2 regions of the Streptomyces javensis genome follow, and region 2 is predicted to be linked to the other one. Evidence: riboswitches for the same ligand, from Rfam matches in the RefSeq annotation. Region 2 holds a riboswitch; the other holds the start of a gene.

Region 1 (11,277 bases), on a different contig from region 2:
ACAAGCTCAATCCGAACGGTCGCATGGTGGCCGTCGGCGCGGTCGGAGGCATGCCACCGGCGGACTTCGGTATGGCCATGATGGCGGCGTTCCAGAAGTCGATGTCGTTCGCCGCCTTCAGCGCCGCCACCGTGGCCGAGCCCGATCGACGTGCCGTGCGGACCGAGCAGTTCGACGCCGCGAGCCGCGGCGAACTGCGTACGGTGGTGCATGAGCTGCTGCCGTTGGAGCGGGCCGTGCTAGCACACCGGAAGATGGACACCGGCGAGGTGTTCGGCAGGATCGTACTGACACCGTGACCCGCGATGCGATACCGGCGACCGTGGGACACATGGCACCGTAACCCCGAGGGAGCTTCCCGGCCAGGTGTAGGGAGAGTGCGTGGCATCGGTGAACGGGCAGGACGACGGCGGCACGTGGCCCACGGGACTGGACGAGGCGATACGCACCACCGCGGCCGACATCGCCGCCACGCTGCGCGGCGCCTCCGACACCGGGGCTCCGGTGCCCGGATCGCGGTGGACGGTCGGGGAGGCGGCGGCGCATCTGGCGCAGGCCAATGAGCTGATGGCACACCTCGCGGACGGGGAGGAACGCGGCTACGGGGACGGCACCCCGCAGGGGCTCGCGGAGGCCAACCAGCGCGCGCTCGCCGCGTTCGCCGAGCGCCGGGCCGAGCCGCTGGCCGCCATGATCGTGGAGCAGGCCGAAGCCTTCCTCGAGTCGGCGGCCCGCCGGCCCGCGTCAAACGCGTCACCTACGTCACACGCCTCACACGCCTCACACCCTTCAGACACCGCGCACGCCTCACACGGCGAACTCGTCACGCCGATGGGCCCGATGAGCCTCGACGTACTGGGGTCGTATCTGCTGACCCATATGCTCGGCCACGGCTATGACCTCGCCCGCGCGCTGGGCCGCCCGCACATGCTCAACCGGGCCCGGGTGGAGCTGACCCTGCCCTTCCTGATCACGGCCATGCCACGGGTGCTCGACACCACGGCCGCCGCGGGGCTCACCGCCCGCTACGCCATCCGCCTGAGGGGTGGCGCCTGCTTCGGCGCCGCCTTCACCGACGGCGCGATGACCGTCGCACCCAGCCCGCCGAGCCGCCCGGACTGCACCATCCTCACCGAGCCCGCGGCCTTCCTCCTCATGGCGCTGGGCCGCCTCGGACCGTGGGGCGCCGTCGCCAGGGGCCGCGTCCTCACCTGGGGCCGCAAGCCCTGGCTCGCCCCCCGCTTCCCCGCGCTCTTCTCCCCGCCCTGATCCGCCGCGTGGCTCAGGTGGCGCAGGACGGGTGGCCCCAGCCGTCGGGGTTCTTGCTGATGCTCTCGCCCTTGGCGTAGGGCGTACCGCAGCGGCAGCGGCCGGGGAACTTCGCCTTGATGGACCCCTTTGAGCCGGTGCTCTTCTTCGCGGCGGTCCCCCGCCCCTGTCCCGTCGCCGTACGCGGGCGGGCCGCGCCACCACGACCGGCCGAGCGTGCCGCCGTCCGGTCCTCGGGCGGGGGCAGGGCGGAGCCCAGCGAGGTGCCCACGGGCTGCTGGGTGCGGGCCGTGTGGCTGGCCGCCCGGTCGGCGGCCGCGTTGAACGGGTCGCCGTCGATCTGGTGCGCCGGAACGTAGACGAATGCCACCGTGCGGCCGTCCAGCAGTTCGTCGATGCGCATCACCAGCTCGCGGTTGGCCACCGGCGACCCCGAGGCGGTCTTCCACCCCTTCCTCCGCCACCCGGGCAGCCATGTGGTGACCGCCTTCATCGCGTACTGGGAGTCCATGCGCACCTCCAGCGGCACGCCCGCGTCGGTGGACTCCAGCAGCTCTCGCAGCGCGGTCAGCTCGGCGACATTGTTGGTCGCGGTGCCCAGCGGCCCGGCCTCCCAGCGCTCCACCTCACCGTCCGTGCCCGCGATGACCCATGCCCAGGCCGCGGGCCCGGGGTTTCCCTTCGATGCCCCGTCACACGCGGCGATGATCTGTTCAGCCATACGCCGATACTGCCAGCTCCGCCGATCCGGCCCGACGGCAGACCCGACGGCAGACCCGTCGGTCGGCCCTTTCCACGGCTCATGGCGTTCACCGGATTCACGCGGAACGGGCACATCGCGTACACGCGTTCGGGCGTCACGCATGCGAGTCTCCGAGAGCTTGTGCCTTGAACATCCGTACTCGCGGCGCCAGTTGGCGGTCCGGGTACTCGTCTCGGAGAGGACACCCCCCACATCATGTCCACTCATCGCGCGCGCCGGTCACGGCGCCTTCCTCTGCTGGCCGTCGTGGCCGCGGCCGGTGTGGCCGCCCCTTCGGTCGCCGTCGCCGACACACCGGCCACGGCGGACACCACCCGGCCCACGGCCGTGCAGGCGCCCGACGACTACTACCAGGACGCGACGGGCAAGAGCGGCCCGGAGCTGAAGGCGGCGCTGCACACGATCATCAGCGAGCAGACCAAGCTGTCCTACGACGAGGTGTGGGACGCGCTGAAGTCCACGGACGAGGACCCGGACAACCCGTCGAACGTCATCCTCCTCTACTCCGGCCGCTCCCAGGCCAAGGACGCCAACGGCGGTGACCCCGACGACTGGAACCGCGAGCACGTCTGGGCGAAGTCGCACGGCGACTTCGGCACGGCCACCGGGCCCGGCACCGATCTGCACCATCTGCGCCCGGCCAATGTGCAGGTGAACAGCGCCCGGGGCAACAAGGACTTCGACAACGGGGGCGAGGAGGTGCCCGACGCCCCGGGCAACCGCACCGACGACGACTCCTTCGAACCGCGTGACCAGGTCAAGGGCGATATCGCCCGGATGATCCTCTACATGGCCGTCCGCTACGACGGAGACGACGGCTTCGCCGACCTCGAGCCCAACGACAAGGTCGACAACGGCTCCGCGCCCAACATCGGCCGTCTCTCCGTACTGAAGGAGTGGAGCGCCGGGGACCCGCCCGACGACTTCGAGAAGAACCGCAACGAGGTCATCTACGACAGCTTCCAGCACAACCGCAACCCGTTCATCGACCACCCGGAGTGGGTCGACTCCATCTGGAAGTAATCCGCGCGACCGGTCCCGATGGCCGTCCGCCGCCGCCACCCGGCGGCGGACGGCCGTGGCTCCTGTGGTAGGCAGTCCTCGTGCGTATCCTTCTGCCGCTGCCCGACCGGGACTTCGACGTCACCGAGGTGGCCGTGCCCTGGAAGCTGCTGACCGACCTCGGCCATGAGGTGGTGTTCGCCACCGAACACGGCGACGGTCCGCCCGCGGCCGATCCGCTGCTGCTCACCGGAGTGCTCTTCGGGCAACTCGGCGCGGAGCCCGAGCCCAAGGAGTTCTACGAGCGGCTGACCGGCGAGGCCGCCTTCCGCCACCCCGTGGCGTGGGCGGACCTCCGGCCCGAGGCGTACGACGGGCTGATCCTGCCCGGCGGCCACGCACCCGGGATGCGCCAGTACCTGGGCTCCGGTGTCCTGCGCGAGAAGATCGCGGAGTTCTGGCGGCTGGACCGCCCGGTCGGCGCCATCTGCCACGGCGTCCTCGTCCTGGCCCGCACCCGCGACCCGGACACCGGCCGCGGCCTCCTCGCCGACCGGCGCACCACCTGTCTGCCCGGCTACATGGAGCGGACCGCGTACTACCTCACGGCCTGGCGCCGTGGCCGCTACTACCGCACCTACCCGGCCTACGTCCAGGACGAGGTGGTCGCCGCCCTGGACGACCCCGCCCAGTTCGAACGCGGGCCCATCGAGCTGCGGCGCCGTGGCACTGCCACGGACGACACCCCGGCCTTCGTCGTAAGGGACGGCAACTACCTCTCCGCCCGCTGGCCCGGCGACGCCTATCTCTTCGCGCGGCGCTTCGCCGCGATGCTCAGCTGACCGGCGCGTCCATCAGGACGGGTCCTGCGTGGCCAGCCGGAGGAGGGTGGTGGCGAGGACGTCGACACCGTGGGCGCACGCCTCCGGGGTGGAGTACTCACGGGGGTTGTGGCTGATCCCGTCGTACTCACCGCGCACGAAGACCATCGCCGTGGGGCAGAGCGCGGCGATCTCCTGGGCGTCGTGTCCGGCGCCGGAGAGCAGGGAGATGTGGGCCAGGCCGTGGTCGTCGGCGGCCTGGGCGATGACCTTCTGAACGCGCTCGTCGAAGGGGACGTACGCGGTCCTGGCCATGCGCCGGGTGGTCAGTGTGAGCCCCGGCGTGCCGTCCTCCAGGGTGCGCAGGAAGGCCGCGAGGTCCTCCTCGGCGCGGGCCATCCGGGCGTCGTCGGGGTTGCGCAGGTCGACGGTGAGCTCGGCGCGCGCCGGGACGATATTGATCAGGTCCGGCTGGACGGCCAGGTGGCCGACGGTGGCGCGCAGCTCGCCGTAGGCGCCGGAGTCGACCATGGACCGCAGATGGACGCCGATCCGGGCGGCGGCGAGGCCGGCGTCGGCGCGCAGATGGGTCGGGGTGGTACCGGCGTGGGCGGCGCGGCCGTGGATGGTGATCTCCTGCCAGGAGATGCCCTGAACGCCGGTGACGACGCCGACCTGGACATCGTTCTCGGCGAGCACGGGGCCCTGTTCGATGTGGCACTCGACGTAGGCGTAGGGCGGTTCGAGACGCACATTGGCGGGGCCGTGGAAGCCGGTGCGGGTCAGCTCGCCGCCGAGGGTGCGGCCGTCGCGATCGGTCAGGGCGTGGGCGTACTCCAGGGAGAGGCGCCCGGCGGCGACCGCGCTGCCGAGCATGTCGGTGCCGAAGCGGACACCTTCTTCCTCCGTGAAGACACCGATCTCGATGGGGCGGCGGGTGCCGATGCCCCGCTCGTCGAGCGTCCGCACGACTTCGATGCCGCTTAGGACTCCGAGACAGCCGTCGAAGGCACCGGCGGTGGCCACGCTGTCGATGTGCGACCCGGTCAGCACGGGGGCAGCCGTGGGGTCGGTGCCTTCGCGGCGGCCGTAGATGTTGCCCATCCGGTCGATCCGGACCGTCAGCCCGGCCTGCTCCATCCACGCGATGACCTGACGCCGCCCGGCGGCGTCGGCGTCGGTGAGGGCCAGACGGTTCACCCCGCGCAGACCGGTGCGCTCGTCGTCGTACGCGCCGATCTCGGCGAGGTCCATCAGCGACTGCCACAGTCGGGGGCCGTTGACGGTGATCGGGTCGGGGATGGGGCCGGTCATGTTCGTTCTCCCATGGGTGGTTCGGATGCGGATTCGGATGCGGATGGGGTCAGATGTCCGCGGTGGTGGTGGCGGGGTTGGCCGCGGCGCCCTCCGTGCTCAGCAGCACGACGGTGGAGGCGGGGCCGAGGTCCAGCGCGGCGCGGCGCTCGTCGGCGCCGTCGCCGGTGAGCGCGGCGCGCAGCCCGGCGAGTGAGGCGGCGCCGCAGGGGCCGCTGGAGATGCCGAGCCGGGCGAGGTCGCCCGCCGCGCGGGCGCGCGCGGCGTCGGGGATGGCGATGGCCGCGTCGAGACCGTCGCGCAGATGGGGCCAGGCGATGCTGGAGGGGGTGCCGCAGTTCAGTCCGGCCATGATGGTCTCGCCGGTGGTGACGCTGACCGGTTCGCCACATATGAGGCTCTCGATGACGCAGGGGGCGGCCGTGGGTTCCACCGACAGCAGCGCGGTGGGCGGCCGGGCCGGGCGGCTGCGGTAGTGGGTGACGACGGCGTGGGCCAGCGAACCCACGCCCATCGGGATGGCGATGAGGCCGGGCGTCCCCGCTCCGGCGGCCGCGAGTTGCTCGTCGATTTCGGCGCAGAGGGTGGAGTAGCCCTCGACGATCCAGCCCGGTATCCGTTCATAGCCGGGCCAGGCGGTGTCCTGGACCAGGAACGCGCCCGGTTCGGCGGCCGCCGCGGCCGCCCGGCCCACGGCCTCGTCGTACGCGCCCGTGACCCGGCAGACCTCCGCCCCCTCCGCGGCGATGGCCGCCACGGCCTCCGGATGGACACCGCGTGGCACGAAGATCCGGGCACGGTGGCCGAGCAGGCGCGCCGTCCGGGCCACGGCGCGGCCATGGTTGCCGTCGGTGGCGCTCACCAGGGTGACGGGCCCTGTGGCATCGCCGCGTGCGGCCCGCGCGGCGAGGGCCCGGTGCACGGCCCAGGACGCGCCCAGGGCCTTGAAGGCGGGCAGGCCCAGCCGGCACGACTCATCCTTGACGAAGACCCGCCCGACCCCCAATTCGGCTGCCAGCGACGGGAGTTCGGTCAGTGGGGTGGGGGCGTAACCGGAGAGGGAGGCGTGGAAATCCCGTACCCCGGCGGGGGCGGGCGGGCAGGTCCAGGCCCGGGCGGCGGGACGGGCGAACCACGGCGGCTCGGTGGTGGAGGAGACGTATGCGGGCACGCAGCCAGCGTGCGGCCCGCACCTCCCATCGGTCCAGCGAATGTTTTCCATCTATATGCATCGTCAGAACCGACGAATGGCGAGCTCCTGCGCGGCAAGGAGAGAGGTAACCCCGTGTTCGACCTGCACCGACTGCATCTGCTGCGCGAGCTCAAGCACCGCGGTACCCTCGCGGCCGTCGCCGCCGCCCTCTCCTACAGCCCCTCGTCCGTCTCCCAGCAGCTGTCCCAGCTGGAGGCGGAGGTCGGTGTCCGGCTGCTGGAGCCGGTGGGCCGGCGGGTGCGGCTCACCGAGCAGGCGGAGATCCTCGTCGCCCATACCGAAGCGGTGCTGGAGCGGCTGGAGCACGCCGAGGCGGACATCGCCACTTCCCTGACCGATCTGACCGGCACCCTGCGCATCGCCTCGTTCCAGACGGCCACTCTCGCCCTGGTGCCCGGCATGCTGAGCCTGCTGCGCGACCGCCACCCCGGCCTGCGGGCGCACATCACGCAGATGCCACCGGAGACGGCGATCCCCGCGCTTCAGGCCCGCGACTTCGACCTGGTCGTCGCCGAGGAGTACCCGGGCAACCCCAACCCCCGGCCACCCGGTCTGGAGCAGGAGGATCTGCTCGATGACCCGCTCCACCTCGCGCTGCCCGCACCGGCCGGTGGGCGGAACGACACCGGGCCCGGCCCCAAGGGCGGCCCCACGGGGTCGTTGCGCTCGCTCGCCGGTCACCCCTGGGCCATGGAACCCGAGGGCACGGCCGCCCGCCACTGGGCCATGACCCTGTGCCGGAACGCCGGTTTCGAGCCCGATGTGCGGTTCGAGACCACGGACCTCCTGATCCATCTCCGCCTCGTCGAGCAGGGCCACGCCGCCGCCCTGCTCCCCAGCCTCGTATGGAACGGAGCGCCCCCGACCGTCACGGTGCGGCAGCTCCCCCGGGGCCAACGCACCCGCCGCGTCTTCACCGCCGTACGCCAGGGCCGCAGCCGCCACCCCGCGATCGCGGCCTGCCGCCACGCGCTGCGGCAGGCGGCCGCGGACGTGGCCGCCCCGGCCGACGGGTGAACCGAAACACCGTCGGCCCCGACCGCGGACGGTCGGGGCCGACGATGAGTACGCTCAGGTTCAAGGACCCTCAGTCGTCAACGCACTTGGGGTACTTCGAGCCACGGTTGCAGTCGTGGTAGTCGTACTTGCTGACCCGGAACTTCTTCTCCTCGCCGCCCTTGGCCGGATCCACGACCAGGTAGAACTTCTTCCCGTCCTTGACCTTGTCGGTGACTGTCCCGTCAGGGCCCCGGTCAAAGTCCTGCGCGCACCCGGCGAGTGTGAGGGCTGAACATGCCAGGAGGGCGAGGGCAAGGCGACGCATGTCGTGCTCCGATCAACGTGAGGATTGCGAGACAGTCTAGGGGGCACCGGATCATGGCCCGGCCAGGGGTGGTATTCGCTCATCCGCGGGGAAACGCCTGGTGGATGGCGGCGGGAAAGGGGGAGAAAAACGCCCGTCGCAGGGCGCCGGGGGTGCCCTACAGTGGTGTCGGGCCGTGACTGGCGCTGAGGTGGAGCACCACCGGGGAGCGGCCTGACGATCGGGTCGATGCCGTGCGCCTGGGCGAGTAGTCGGTAACGCCTGGGAGGCGACCTTGTCCTCGACACAGACGGCCCAGCTCATGGATGGCGCCGGTCTCGCCCGGCGCATCGTGGCGGAAGCGGCGGGCCACGCTTCGGAGATCACCCAACGCACGGGAGTCACCCCCTGTCTGGCGACGGTGCTGGTGGGCGAGGATCCGGCCTCGGCCACATATGTCCGTATGAAGCGCGCCCGTTGCGCCAAGGCGGGGATCGCCTCACGATTCGTGGCCCTGCCCGCCGCCACGACGACTTCGGAGCTGGTCGACACCCTCGGCTCGCTGTCCCAGGATCCCGAGGTGCACGGCATCCTGCTACAGCATCCCGTCGGGGCTCATATCGATGAGCGGGCGGCGTTCGAGGCCATCGCTCCCGAGAAGGATGTCGACGGCGTCACCATGAGCTCGTTCGGGGCGATGAGCTTCGGGTTGCCGGGGTTCGCGTCGTGCACTCCGGGAGGCATCATGCGCCTCCTGGACGAGTACCGCGTCGAGCTCGCGGGGCGGCGCGCCGTGGTGGTGGGCCGTAGTCCGATCCTGGGCAAGCCCGTGGGAATGCTTCTGCTGGCCCGGGACGCCACGGTGACGTACTGCCACTCCAGGACCGCCGACCTGGGCGCGGCGCTCCGGGAGGCGGATGTCGTCGTGGCGGCGGTGGGCCGGCCCCGGCTCATCCGTGGCGAGGACATCAAGCCGGGCGCCGTGGTGATCGATGCCGGGTACAACCCCGGCAATGTCGGCGATGTCGACTTCGATTCCGCGTGTGAGCGTGCCCGGTTGATCACCCCGGTGCCGGGCGGGGTGGGGCCCATGACCATCGCCGTCCTGCTGGCACAGACCGTGGACGCCGCCCGGCGGCAGACGGGTCCGACCGGCGTACGGGCGGACCGCTGAGCGGTCAACCGCCGCGCCGGGCTCTTGTCAGTGCTCGGTGCAGCACCTCCTCGGCGAAGGCGGGCAGCCGTTTGTCGGCGCCGGGTCCGTGCATGTCCATGTTGAGGACGACATTGGCCTGGCGCACCAGCACCTGGCCGCCGCCGTCCCACCGCCACCAGGCCGCCTCCTGCCCGAGGTCGAGCGTGGACCTTCGGCCTCCGGCGTGCTCTCCGCTGATGGTGTCCGCGTTGCGGAACGCCACCACGGCTTCCTGGACGGCACTCTGCGCCGCCTCCGCCTGCCCGATGGTGACCACCAGGTCGATTCTGGGCGACATATCGCCGTCGGTGGTCCAGTAACAGCGGGACTCCCCATGGCTGAAGGGTTCCCGGGTCGACACGTGCGGTCGGGGTATGGCACGGGCGGCCATGTGCTCGTCCAGCAGCTCACAGGCTTCGGGCAGGGAGCGGTAGCGCTCGTCGTCCGGGGTGATGAGGGTGATGGCGAGCCCCGGCAGCATCAGACAGACCACGAGCGGGGACAGCGCCGAGACGATCACATCTCGTGGCACGGATGGATCGGCCACCGGGGCGGCAGCCGGTGGGGCGGCGGCCGGTGGGCCCGGCGGGGGCGGGGCCAGCCGGTCCTGGAGGGCGCGGTGCCGGAAGGACAGCACACCGCCGGACTGGCGCAGGGCTCCCCGCTGACAGGCGTCGTCCAGGAATTCCATCAGGCGCCAGGGCAGACGGCCGGTGACGGCCAGCCAGAGTCTGGCGATGGTGAACTTCCCCCATGCCGACACGGCGAACCCGTACAGGAACAGCGCCGCCGCGCTGCCCAGCGACACCGACAACCAGTCCCGGCCGGTGACCAGCCCCTCGCCGTGGGAGGGCGGCGTCACCCGCGGAGGGTAGTAGGTCTTGACCTGTTCGCCCAGGAACAGCGCCAGCGGCGGAAGGAGGCACACCACCGCGGCGGCGGCACGGCGGGGTTCGGCGACGGCACGCGTGCCGGGCAGCGTCCATACGGTCCGGCGGTCCGCGCGCAGCAGCGCTCGTGGACTGCGGGCCAGGGCGTGATCGGCCGTGCCCTGCCAGACCGCACCGCCCACGAGCAGGATGAGCGGGACCACCGCGTACAGCGAAGCCCGCAGGTCCAGCGTGGCGGCCAGGACCACGAAGAGCGCGACGGGGGCGACGGTGACCGCTCTCCACAGGAGGAGGGGCAGCCGCCCGCGGGCCGTCAGTGTCCAGGGCCGGGGGCTGTCCAACGCGGCATCGACGACGGCGACGACGCCGAACAGGGCCACCACGACGAACAGGGGCAACGACCCTATGCCCAGCGGACCCTCCGCGGGCCGGTCGTAGCCGACGGGTGCCAGCGCCACCAGCCCCATCGCCATGGCGGCGATCACCGGTGCGCAGCGGACGGGCCACGGCAGCGCGCGTGGCAGGCTCCACCAGGTCACCTCCGGGGAGCCCAGGGCCCGGGCGTGGCGGGCGAGGAAGCTGAGCCAGCGGTGCGCGTCCCCGGCGGCCCAGTGTCGCCCCGGGCTCGCGGCGGCGAGAGACGTGTCATAGGTGGCGGGCACGAACTGGTCGAGGAGATGCGCCTCGATGGCCGCGCGATCGGGGAAGCGGTGGGAGTCCAGCAGTTCGGCCGGGTCGCGGCCGGTGTCGCTGTACGCCTTGCGGGCCAGCGACGCCATCAGCGGGGTGGCCAGCGCCTCGCCCAGGACCCGGGCGCGGGCCGCGCGGGCCGCGCGGTCCGCGTCGGGCGTCCGGGGGTCGGGCGTCCGGGGGTCGGGCGTCCGGGGGTCGGGCGTCCGGGGGTCGAGCACCTGCCGCCAGGAGGTGCGGCGTTGGGGCCGCCCGTCGGCGCCGTGAGGTGGCGGGGCGGTGCGGGAGAGGTAGGCCGTGAGGTCGGCGACGGTGAGCGGCCGTACGCTGACGGCGGCGGCACCGGTGAGCACGCGTGCCTCTCGCGCCGCGGCGCGGTACTCGTCCTCGCGGCTGGTGAGGACGATCCGCGCGGCCCGGTCGAGCGTTCCGTTCAGGGTCCGCAGGGCCTGCGGCCGGACCGCCGCGGGCAGTTCGTCGAAGCCGTCGAGGACGGGCAACAGGCGGCCGGTGCGCAGCAGTTCGCGTGCGATGTCGCGGGCGGAGGCGGTGCTGGTGGCCAGTGAGGCGTAGCGGGTGCCGAGCAGCTCGGCCGCCCACTCCCATAAGTCGGGCTCGGCCTGGGGCCGCCAGGTGGCGAGGGGCAGGATCACCGGGATCCGCTCGCCGGGGGCGCGGCGTGCGAGGCGGTCGAGGGCGAGCCGGACCATGAGCACGGACTTGCCCGTACCTGCCGGGCCGAGTACGACGAGCCGGCCGGAGGGCACCCGGTCGAGCACATCGGCGATCTCCTCGAACCGGCCGCGGAGATCGATGG
Region 2 (11,277 bases):
GGCCTGGACGGCAAGGAGGTGGCCGCGGCATGAGCCCCACCTCGACCCTCTCTCCGCCAGGCCGCACCGGGGGGCGCCCGTGAGCGCCACCGCCACCCGCCCCTCCACCGACCCCGCCACCGAACCGGCGGCCACCGGGACGGCGGCGGACGAGACGCGCCCGTCCCTGCTGAGCGCCGTCGTGCGCAGCCACGCCGCGCGCAAGCTGGCGGTGCTCGTCGTGATCGCCGCCGTGCTCATACCGCTCGCGCACGCCAAGTGGGCGAGCGGCAGCTGGCCGGACGCGTTGACCGTCGATGTCTCAGGACCGCTCGGCAAGGCCAGCGACTGGATCATCGACAACCGCGACAGCCACTGGATCTTCCTCTACTTCTTCGGCCACATCAGCAACGTCATCATCATCGGCGTCCGCGCCGTCTATGTCGCGCTGCTCGCCCTCGGCTGGGCCGGGGTCACCGCCGGGCTGACCCTGCTCGCCTGGCGGGTCGCCGGGGTGCGGATCGCGGTGACGACCCTGGTGTCCTTCGCCGTCTGCGGACTGCTGGGCATGTGGGTGCCGACGATGCAGACGCTCGCGCTGATGGTCATCGCCGTCACCGCTTCCGTCGTCATCGGCGGACTGCTGGGCCTGGCCGGCGGCCTCTCGGAATGGGCGTTCCGGGTGCTGCGGCCGGTGCTCGACACCATGCAGGTGCTGCCCGCGTTCGCGTATCTGCTGCCCGTCGTGATGATCTTCGGCAACGGTGTGCCCGGCGCGGTGCTGGCCACCGTGATCTACGCGGCTCCGCCCATGGCCCGGCTCACCGCCCTCGGCCTGCGCGGTGCGGACGCCGGGGTGCTGGAGGCCGTGACCTCGCTCGGCGCGACCTGGCGGCAGCGGCTGCTGTCCGCCCGGCTGCCGCTGGCCCGCAAGGAACTGCTGCTGGGCGTCAATCAGACAATCATGATGGCGCTGTCCATGGCCGTGATCGCGTCCGTGATCGGCGGCGGTGGTCTCGGTGACCGCGTCTACCAGGCGCTGTCCAGTGTCGACGTCGGTAAGGCGCTCGCCGCGGGACTCCCGATCGTGCTCCTCGCCGTGGTGATGGACCGCACCATCGGGGCGGCGGGCGAGCGGCTCGGTGAGCCCCCCGCCGAGGGCGGGCCCCGGCTGCTGCGCGGCTGGCGCGCCTGGGCGGGCGCCGCGGTGATCACCGCGGTGGTGACCCTCGTCGGACGGCTGACCGGGTCCCAGACCTGGCCGACCGGCTGGACCGTCGCCATCGAGGAGCCCGTCAACCAGTTCAAGGAGTGGATGGTCGACCACCTCTACACCGGAGTACCGGTTGTCGGCGGCACCGCCGAATGGGCCGCGGACTACGTCAAGTGGATCCTCGACCCGCTGCGCGAGGGGCTCCAGGGCATCCCGTGGTACGGAATCCTGCTGATCGTCGCGGCGCTGGCCTGGCTGATCGGCACCTGGGGCACCGCGCTGACCGCCACCGCCGCCATGGCCGTGATCGGTGTGCTCGGAGTGTGGGAGCCGTCCATGGACACCCTCTCCCAGGTGCTGGCGGCCGTCTTCGTCACGCTGGTGCTCGGCTTCGCGATCGGCATCTGGGCCGCGCGCAGCACCCGGCTGGAGCGGATGATGCGACCGGTGCTGGACATGTTCCAGACCATGCCGCAGTTCGTGTATCTGATCCCGGTGGTCGCGCTGTTCGGCGTCGGCCGTGCCCCGGCGGCGGCCGCGGCCATCGTCTACGCGCTGCCCGCCGTCATCCGCATCACCACCCAGGGACTGCGGAACGTCGATCCGGCGGCGCTGGAGTCGGCGCGTTCGCTCGGCGCCACCCAGGGGCAGCAGCTGCGCCAGGTCCAGCTTCCGCTGGCCCGCCCGGCGCTGCTGCTCGCCGTCAACCAAGGTGTGGTGCTGGTGCTGGCCGTGGTCGTCATCGGCGGTCTGGTCGGCTCGGGCGCGCTCGGCTACGACGTGCTGTTCGGCCTGGCGCAGGGCGATCTGGCGACCGGTCTGGTGGCGGGCACGGCGATCGTCTGCCTGGGGCTGATGCTCGACCGGGTGACCCAGCCGACCTCGCGCCGCGACAGGAAGGGGGCTTGAGATGGCTCGCACCCGCACTCAGCTGCTGATGGCCGCCGTCGGGGTCGCGGCCGTGTTCACCGCGACCGGCTGCGGCGCGGCGGACATGACCAAGCAGTCCTCGCCGTACGCCAATGTGGGCGGGGCGAAGAGCGTCACGCTCTCGGTCCAGTCCTGGGTCGGCGCCCAGTCCAATGTCGCGGTCGCCCAGTATCTGCTGGAGCATGAGCTGGGCTACCGCGTCGACACCGTCCAGGTGGACGAGATTCCGGCCTGGGACGCGCTCAGCCAGGGCCGGGTGGACGCGATCCTGGAGGACTGGGGCCACCCGGAGCAGGAACAGCGCTACGTCAAGGACAAGAAGCTGATCGTGTCGGGCGGCGGCCTCGGCGTCACCGGCCATATCGGCTGGTGGGTGCCGAAGTACTTCGCCGAGAAACACCCGGACGTCCTGAACTGGAAGAACCTCAACAAGTACGCCAAGACCTTCAAGACCGCGGAGAGCGGCGGCAAGGGCCAGCTGCTGGACGGCTCACCGTCCTATGTCACCAATGACAAGGCGCTGGTGAAGAACCTGAAGCTTAACTACCAGATCGTCTTCTCGGGTTCGGAGGCGGCGCAGATCACCCAGATCAAGCAGTTCGCCAAGGCCAAGAAGCCGTTCCTGTCGTACTGGTACGAGCCCCAGTGGCTGTTCAACCAGGTACCGATGGAGGAGGTCAAGCTGCCCAAGTACACGGACAAGTGTGCTGAGGAGGGCACCAAGGACCCGGAATCCGTCGACTGCGCCTACCCGACCACACCGCTTCAGAAGTACCTGAACGCGGACTTCGCGAAGGGGGGCGGCAAGGCGGCGGCGTTCCTGAAGAAGTTCCACTGGAGCAAGAAGGACCAGAACGAGGTGTCCGAGTTGATTGCCTCGAAGGGGATGTCGGCCCAGGAAGCCGCGAAGCAGTGGGTCGAGGAGCATCCGGACGTCTGGAAGAAGTGGCTGCCCTGAGCGCGATCCGGGCTCAGGACAGCCTGGGCGATCGGATTACTTGAGGAAGCCCGCGGTGTCGAGGGTGAGGCCGAGCGGTTCGGGGAGCGTCACCGGCTCCCCGAACGTCGCTCGGTGCTTATCCCGGTAGCGGCCCTTCCCGTCCGGTACGGAGTACACGGTCGTGGAGCCCTCGTCGTCGTGTGGGTCGATCAGCAGATAGATCGGCACGTTGGAGTGCGCGTAGCCCTTGACCTTGGCCTGGAGATCGCGCGCTCGGGTTGAGGGCGATGTGATCTCGGCGACGAGCAGGACGTCATCCGCTTGGACCTGCCACTCCTCCATGCTCTTCAGCGCTTCCGACTCGCAGATGAGCAGGTCCGGGATGAACCTCTCCTCCGTCGCGGGGAGGAAGACCGTAGCGGTGTTGGTGATGATCCAGTCTTCCGGTACCTCACGGTTGAGACGACGCTGGAGTCGCCCATAGATCCAGTTGTGGAAATTCGCAGGCGTCGGTGAGATGACGATCTCCCCCCCGATGAGTTCTGCCCGCATTCCATCCGGCAGCTCCAGCTGGGCATGGATGTCGAGCAGATTTACGAACTCTTGGTCGGGCAGTGGCGCCGTCATCACGAGACCTCCCATTGGTGGGTCCCCCTTCTGGCTGTGTTGCCTTCGTGCCGTACTGCCATGCGGGGGCCTGCCACCATCATGCGTTACGTGATGGCTCCGACGTCGGACAATGGCCCCCGCCGTCAATAACGACGACGGGGGCAGATGGTCACACGTTCGGCTTGTAGGCGCCGGGGGCCATGCGGGTGGTCACACCGATGCGGTTCCAGGCGTTGATGGTGAAGATCAGGGCGATGACCTGGGCCAGCTCGCGCTCCTCGAAGTGCTTGGCGGCCCGCTCATAGACCTCGTCCGGGACGAAGCCGTCGGTCAGCACGGTGACGGCCTCGGTCAGGGCGAGGGCGGCCTGCTCCTTCTCGGTGTAGAGGTCGCCGGCCTCCTCCCAGGCGTTGAGGAGGTACAGGCGGTCCTCGGACTCGCCCGCCGCGCGGGCGTCCTTGGTGTGCATGTCGAGGCAGAAGGCGCAGTGGTTGAGCTGTGAGGCACGGACCTTGACCAGCTCGGCCAGCGTCGGGTCGACACCCTTTCTGGCGGCCGCGTCCAGGGTGACCATGGCCTTGTAGACCTCGGGGGCGGCCTTGGCGAACTGCATCCGGGGGCCGTGTGCATGAGAAGTACCGGTCGTCATGGCTCCACGCTAGAGGCCGGGCGGCCCAGGAGTATGGTCCATTTCCATGGCGGATTCATGGGCCACTCCGAGGGGCGAACCCGGACAGCGGACAGACGGCCTTGGACAGCGGACGGACGGCCCCGTGCCGCGGGCGGGTGGTCCGGCCGGGCTGGGGACGGATCTCCACCTGGATCTGCCGCGGGGCGGCGGGACCGGGGTGCGGGACGCGCTCATCCGGGCCCTGCGCGACGCCGTACGCGGCGGACGGCTCGCCCCGGGCACCCGGCTGCCCTCCTCCCGTTCCCTCGCCGCCGACCTCGGCATCGCCCGGAACACCGTGGCCGACGCCTATGGGGAGCTGGTGGCCGAGGGCTGGCTGACGGCCCGGCAGGGCTCGGGCACCCGGGTCGCCCGGCGCGTCGTGCCGCCGGAGCCCGCCCCGCCGCGCACCCCGCCGCCCGCCGCCGTGGCCGCCACCCGTCCCACCTACGATCTGCGGGCCGGCCAGCCCGATGTCTCGGCCTTTCCCCGGTCCGCCTGGCTTTCCGCGGCCCGGCGCGCCCTGACCGCCGCGCCGAACGACGCGTTCGGCTACGGCGACCCCGCCGGACGGCCCGAGCTGCGGCGGGTCCTGGCCGACTATCTGGCGCGCGCCCGCGGGGTGCGGGCCGCGCCCGAACGGATCGTGATCTGCGCCGGGTTCGTCCAGGGGCTGGCCCTGCTCAGCAGGGTGCGGGCGAAGGCCGGACACCGTGCGGTGGGCGTGGAGTCCTACGGGCTCGACGTCCACTGGAACGTGATGCGCGGGGCCGGGCTGCGCACCGTGCCGCTGCCGGTCGATCAGCAGGGCGCGCGGACGGCGGAGCTGGACCGGTCGGCCGGGCTGCGGACGGTTCTGCTCACCCCGGCGCATCAGTTCCCCACCGGGGTTTCGCTGCACCCCGACCGGCGCGCCGCCGTGGTCGACTGGGCGTCGCGGGTGGGCGGGCTGATCCTGGAGGACGACTACGACGGGGAGTTCCGCTATGACCGTCACCCGGTCGGGGCGCTCCAGGGGCTCGACCCCGAGCATGTGGTCTATCTGGGCACCGCAAGCAAGAGCCTGGCCCCCGCGCTGCGGCTCGCGTGGATGGTGGTGCCGGACCATCTGCTGGACGACGTCCTGGCGGTCAAGGGAACCGGGGAGTGGCAGTCGGGCGCGCTGGATCAGCTGACGCTCGCGGAGTTCATCGACTCCGGGGCGTACGACCGCCATGTGCGCGGTATGCGGATGCGCTATCGCCGCCGCCGCGACCAGTTGGTGGCGGCGCTCGCCGAACGCGCCCCGCGGGTGCGGGTCACGGGCATCGCGGCGGGGCTGCACGCGGTGCTCCAACTGCCGCCCGGTACCGAGCGGTCCGTGGTGCAGGGCGCGGCCTGGCAGAGCCTCGCCCTGGAGGGGCTGTCCCGCTACCGCTACCGCGAGCAGCGACAGCCGGACGAGCCAGGACCCGGTGCGGCCGGGCAGCCGGACGCGCTGGTCTTCGCCTATGGCGCCCCGCCCGACCACGCCTTCACGGGCGCTCTGGACGCGTTGTGCCGGGTGCTGCCATGAAGGCCACGCCGCCGTTGTCCTAAGGTGGGCGGTCGCGGTCCCGGGGCCGGGGAGAGGACGGCCCCGGGCGGGACGACGGCCTCGGGGGAGATGACGGCCTCGGGGGAGAGCAACGGGGAGACGGGGATGGAACGGAAGACGACGCGGCGGCTGCGGTCGAGCACGGTGATACTGGGCGGTATGGGCGCGCTGGCGGCGGCGCTCACCTCCTGTGGTTCGGAACCGGACAAGCGCTGTGTGGACCGGAACAGCTATGACGCGGTGAACGGCTATCGGGTCGTCGACTCCAGCGCCTGCAAGGGCTCTTCGGCCACCACGGGCGGCAAGGGCAAGAAGAGCCGGGGCACATCGGGCGTCGACGGCGAGTGGTACTACGACTCCGACACCAGCGGCCGCTGGGCGGACCACGGCACCTTCGACAAGAGCAAGGCGGCCGACCGGGGCGGCTTCGGCTGCTCGGGCTCCAGCGGCGGCTGAGCGGGGCGGCCCACGATGAAGCGCCACACCATCGACCCCCGCCCCGACTGGCAGTCCACGGTGGAGGAACAGGGGGTCATCTATCCCCTGACCCGCTACCCGGACGGCTCGCTGCGCCCCTACTGGGACGAGAGCGCCTACTACGCCTTCTCGCTGCCCGAGGTCGAGGCGCTGGAGGAGGTCGTCGAGGAGCTGCACCGGATGTCGCTGGCGGCGGCCGCCCATATCGTCGAGACCGGCCGCTTCGCCGACCTCGGCATCGACGATCCACGGCTGGCCGGGCTGATCGCCGAGTCCTGGCACCGCAGGGCCGAACAGCCCAGCGTCTACGGCCGGTTCGATCTGCGCCACGACGGTGAGTCGGGCCCGGCGAAGCTGCTGGAGTACAACGCCGACACACCCACCTCGCTGGTGGAGGCGGCCAGCGCCCAGTGGTTCTGGATGGAGGACCGCTTCCCGGACGCCGACCAGTGGAACTCCCTCCATGAACGGCTGGTGGACGCCTGGCGCACCCAGGCGGCGCTGCTGCCGCCGGGGACGCCCCTGTACTTCGCCCATTCGGCCGGGGACGAGCTGGGCGAGGACCTGATGACGGTGGCCTACCTCAGGGAGACGGCCGAGCAGGCCGGGCTGAGCACCGAGGCGATCTCCATGGAGGACATCGGCTGGGAACGGCTGTCCGGCCGCTTCGTGGACAAGCGGTTCCGCTTCATCCGGAGCTGCTTCAAGCTCTACCCCTGGGAGTGGCTGGCCACCGACCGGTTCGGCCCGCATGTGCTGGACACGCTGGACAACGGGGGCGGCACCGGATCCACCCTGTGGATCGAACCGGCCTGGAAGATGCTGCTGTCCAACAAGGCGCTGCTGGCCGTGTTGTGGGAGCTCTTCCCGGACCACCCCCATCTGCTGCCCGCCTACCTCGACGGCCCCCGGGAACTGGCCCGCACCACCGGCTATGTGGCCAAACCGCTGCTGGGCCGCGAGGGCGCGGGAGTCACCGTGCATCCGCCGGGCGAGGAGCCCGTCGTGCGCGACGAGCCGTGCTGCTACCAGGAACTGGCGCCGCTGCCCGACTTCGACGGCAACCGCGTGGTGCTCGGCGCCTGGGTGGTCGAGGGCGAGTCGGCGGGGCTCGGCATCCGCGAGTCGGCGGGGCTGGTGACGGATGAGTACGCGCGCTTCATTCCCCATGTGATCCTCTGAGCCGCGCGGGATCACGGAGCTGTACGGGGCTCCCGAGCCGTATGGGGCTCCCGAGCGGTACGGGGCTCCCGAGCGGTACGGGGCCGCCGAGCCGTACGGGGCCACCGAGCCGTGCGCGCTCACTCGGCCAGCACCGCCCTCAGCTGATCCAGCCCCCACTCCAGATCCTCCTCGCTGATCACCAGGGGCGGGGCGATCCGGATCGTGGCGCCATGGGTGTCCTTCACCAGCACTCCGCGGTCCATCAGCCGCTCGGAGATCTGCCGCCCGGTGCCCCGCGACGGATCGAGGTCCACCCCCGCCCACAGCCCCCGGCCGCGCACCTCCTGGACCCCCCTTCCCCGCAGCAGCCCCAGCTCCCGGTGGAGCAGCTCGCCCAGCGTGGCCGAGTGCCGCTGGAACTCTCCGGTCCGCACCATGGCGATGACCTCCAGGGCGACCGCGCAGGCGAGCGGGGAGCCGCCGAACGTCGAGCCGTGCTCCCCGGGGCGGTGCACCCCGAGGACCTCGCGGGAGGACACCACCGCCGACACCGGCACCACCCCGCCGCCCAGCGCCTTGCCCAGCACATAGACATCGGGGACCACGCCCTCGTGCTCGCAGGCGAAAGTGGTGCCGGTCCGGCCGAGGCCCGACTGGATCTCATCGGCGATGAAGAGGACATTCCGCTCCCGGGTCAGCTCCCGGACCCCGGCCAGATAGCCGGGCGGCGGTACCACCACCCCCGCCTCGCCCTGGATCGGCTCCAGCAGCACGGCGACCGTCTCCTCGGGGGCGGCGTCGAGCGTCGCCTCCATCGCCGCCAGATCCCCGTACGGCACGATCGGGAACCCGGGGGTGAAGGGGCCGTGGTCGGCACGGGCCTCGGGATCGGTGGAGAAGCTGATGAGGGTGGTCGTCCGCCCGTGGAAGTTGTTCCCGGCCGCGATGATCCTGGCCCGGCCGTACGGGACGCCCTTGATCCGATAGCCCCATTTGCGGGCGGTCTTGACGGCCGTCTCCACCGCCTCCGCGCCCGTGTTCATGGGCAGCACCATCTCCATGCCGCACAGCTCGGCCAGCTCGGAGCAGAAGGCGCCGAAGCGGTCGTGGTGGAAGGCGCGCGAGGTGAGGGTGACCCGGTCCAGCTGGGCCTTGGCGGCCCCGATCAGCCGGCGGTTGCGATGCCCGAAGTTGAGCGCCGAGTATCCGGCGAGGAGATCGAGATAGCGGCGGCCCTCGACATCGGTCATCCAGGCGCCTTCGGCGGACGCGACGACGACCGGCAGCGGATGGTAGTTGTGCGCGCCATGGGCCTCGGCGGCGGCGATGGCCCGCTCCGCGGAGCGTCCCGGTCCCATCTTGTCCTCCTTGTCTCTCTAGCTAGAGTGGGGGTGCGCATCGTGACTGGCGAGCCGAGCGTGGAACCGACCACGAGGAAGCGATGCGCGGCCACAGCGCCACGAGGTGCCGCCCGCCTGGGCACCCCGGGACACGACCGGACCGTCACCGATCGCCCCGGAGGACTCGATGAGCCTGCCCTTGTCCCATCCCGCCCTTCTCGCCGCCGACCCCGAACTCGCCTCCCTCGTCGGCTCCGAGGAGCTGTTGCAGTCCGAGACCCTGCGCCTGATCCCGAGCGAGAACTATGTCTCCGCCGCCGTCCTGGAAGCCTCCGGGACGGTGCTACAGAACAAGTACAGCGAGGGCTACGCGGGCCGCCGCTACTACGAGGGCCAGCAGGTCATCGACCAGGTGGAGACCCTGGCGATCAACCGGGCCAAGGCCGTCTTCGGCGCCGAGCACGCCAATGTCCAGCCCTACTCCGGCTCGCCCGCCAACCTCGCGGTCTATCTGGCCTTCGCCCAGCCCGGTGACACCGTGATGGGCATGTCACTGCCCATGGGCGGTCATCTCACCCATGGCTGGGGCGTCTCCGCCACCGGCGCCTGGTTCCGCGGCGTCCAGTACGGGGTGCGGCAGGACACCGGTGCGATCGACTTCGACCAGGTGCGCGAGCTGGCCCGCAAGGAGCGGCCCAAGATGATCTTCTGCGGTGGCACGGCGGTGCCCCGCACGATCGACTTCGCCGCCTTCGCGGAGATCGCCCGCGAGGTGGACGCGGTGCTCGTGGCCGATATCGCGCATATCGCCGGTCTGATCGCGGGCGGCGCCCATCCCTCGCCCGTCCCGTACGCCGATGTCATCTCCACCACCACCCATAAGACGCTCCGGGGTCCGCGCGGCGCGATGCTGATGTCGCGCGAGACCCATGCCAAGGCCATCGACAAGGCCGTCTTCCCCGGGCTCCAGGGCGGTCCGCACAACCAGACCACCGCCGCCATCGCGGTGGCCCTGCACGAGGCCGCCCAGCCCGCCTTCCGTGACTACGCCCGGGCCGTGGTCGCCAACGCCAAGGCGCTCGCCGAGGAACTGCTCGCCCGCGGCTTCGATCTGGTCTCCGGCGGCACCGACAATCATCTGATCCTGATGGACCTGACGCCCAAGGAGGTGCCGGGCAAGGTCGCGGCCAAGGCCCTGGACCAGGCCGGGATCGTGGTGAACTACAACACCGTGCCGTACGACCCGCGCAAGCCCTTCGACCCCTCCGGCATCCGGATCGGCACCCCCTCCCTCACCTCGCGCGGTCTGTCCACCGAGCACATGCCCGCCGTGGCCGACTGGATCGACCGCGGGGTGACCGCCGCGGGGAGCGGTGACGAGGGCGCCCTCACCAAGATCAGGGCCGAGGTGTCCGAGCTGATGGCGGCCTACCCGGCGCCCGGTCTGCCGACCGGCTGACCCCCGGTGCGGGGCCCTGCCCGGCCTCCAGGCCGGGCAGCGGCCGCCACCACTGCTCCTCCCGGATCCGGTCGTCGTCGGCCACCGGCACCGGCAGGCCCACGATCCGGGCGAGCACCCGCTCGACCAGCGTCTCCCCGCCCCCCGGCGGGACGCCGCCCTCCAATGCCCCCGGGGGCGCGCCGTCCGCCGGCCCCACGCCGCCCGCCCGCGACACGCCGCGCCGCGACGGTCCGCCGGACGGCGGTATCCCCGCCCCCCGGCCGAGCGCCCGCAACTCTCCGGGCAGCCCTTCCTCGGTCATCTCCTTGGCCTCCCCGCTCCATCTCATCGGCCGTCTCCCTCTCGCTCTCCGACGTCTCGCTCTCCCACGTCTCGCTCTCCCACGTCTCGCTCTCCGACGACTCCGACGGCCCCAGCAGCCGCTCCAGCCGTCTCAGGGCGCGGCTCAGCCGCGATTTCACCGTGCCGCGCGGCCAGCCCAGCGCCTCCGCGGTCTCCCCCTCGTCCAGATCCAGCAGATAGCGGTGGACCACCACCCGCCGCTGTGGCTCGCTCAGCTCATCCAGCGCGGCCAGCAGCCGCTCCCGCCGCTCGCCCGCCAGCGCCACGGCCGCCGGATCGGCCGACTCCGGTATCACCGGCTCGGCTCCGGCCAGCAGCGCCCCCGCAAGGTCCGCCGCCGTCCGTCTCCGACGAGCCGAGCGCACCGCGTTACTCGTCTCATGGGCGACGATCCGCAGCAGCCAGGGGCGGAACGCCGCCTCGCTCTGGAACCGCCCGAGCGCGAGATACGCCTTCACAAAGGCGTCCTGCACCACATCCTCGGCATCCGCGCCCGCCCCGAGCAGCCGGGCGGTGCGGTGCGCGATCGGCGCATGGGCCCGCACCAGCTCGGCATACGCCTCGGCGTCGCCGGC

Evidence for each region. Region 2 has a riboswitch for ZMP and ZTP ahead of ABD329_RS08395 (serine hydroxymethyltransferase). Riboswitches for the same ligand answer to the same signal wherever they lie in the genome.
Region 1: linked by a shared signal. The riboswitch ahead of ABD329_RS02895 (bifunctional 5,10-methylenetetrahydrofolate dehydrogenase/5,10-methenyltetrahydrofolate cyclohydrolase) and the one ahead of ABD329_RS08395 (serine hydroxymethyltransferase) in region 2 are both predicted to bind ZMP and ZTP.

What each region holds. Positions count from the first base shown of each region.
Region 1 covers NZ_BAAAIF010000002.1:59,436-70,712, reverse strand. Annotated here, with positions in the region: gene ABD329_RS02940 (zinc-dependent alcohol dehydrogenase family protein) at 1-299, shown strand, start outside; gene ABD329_RS02935 (maleylpyruvate isomerase family mycothiol-dependent enzyme) at 382-1,269, shown strand; gene ABD329_RS02930 (ribonuclease H family protein) at 1,283-1,990, opposite strand; gene ABD329_RS02925 (endonuclease I family protein) at 2,228-3,055, shown strand; gene ABD329_RS02920 (type 1 glutamine amidotransferase domain-containing protein) at 3,136-3,876, shown strand; gene ABD329_RS02915 (M20 family metallo-hydrolase) at 3,889-5,169, opposite strand; gene ABD329_RS02910 (diaminopropionate ammonia-lyase) at 5,219-6,340, opposite strand; gene ABD329_RS02905 (LysR family transcriptional regulator) at 6,455-7,399, shown strand; gene ABD329_RS02900 (hypothetical protein) at 7,470-7,706, opposite strand; ZMP/ZTP riboswitch at 7,872-7,958, shown strand; gene ABD329_RS02895 (bifunctional 5,10-methylenetetrahydrofolate dehydrogenase/5,10-methenyltetrahydrofolate cyclohydrolase) at 7,981-8,859, shown strand; gene ABD329_RS02890 (NACHT domain-containing protein) at 8,864-11,277, opposite strand, start outside.
Region 2 covers NZ_BAAAIF010000006.1:74,747-86,023, reverse strand. Annotated here, with positions in the region: gene ABD329_RS08440 (quaternary amine ABC transporter ATP-binding protein) at 1-33, shown strand, start outside; gene ABD329_RS08435 (ABC transporter permease) at 80-2,101, shown strand; gene ABD329_RS08430 (ABC transporter substrate-binding protein) at 2,103-3,080, shown strand; gene ABD329_RS08425 (Uma2 family endonuclease) at 3,117-3,689, opposite strand; gene ABD329_RS08420 (carboxymuconolactone decarboxylase family protein) at 3,841-4,320, opposite strand; gene pdxR (MocR-like pyridoxine biosynthesis transcription factor PdxR) at 4,367-5,896, shown strand; gene ABD329_RS08410 (hypothetical protein) at 6,023-6,373, shown strand; gene ABD329_RS08405 (glutathionylspermidine synthase family protein) at 6,389-7,576, shown strand; gene rocD (ornithine--oxo-acid transaminase) at 7,696-8,916, opposite strand; ZMP/ZTP riboswitch at 8,949-9,046, shown strand; gene ABD329_RS08395 (serine hydroxymethyltransferase) at 9,086-10,357, shown strand; partial or broken gene ABD329_RS08390 (RNA polymerase sigma factor) at 10,774-11,277, opposite strand, start outside.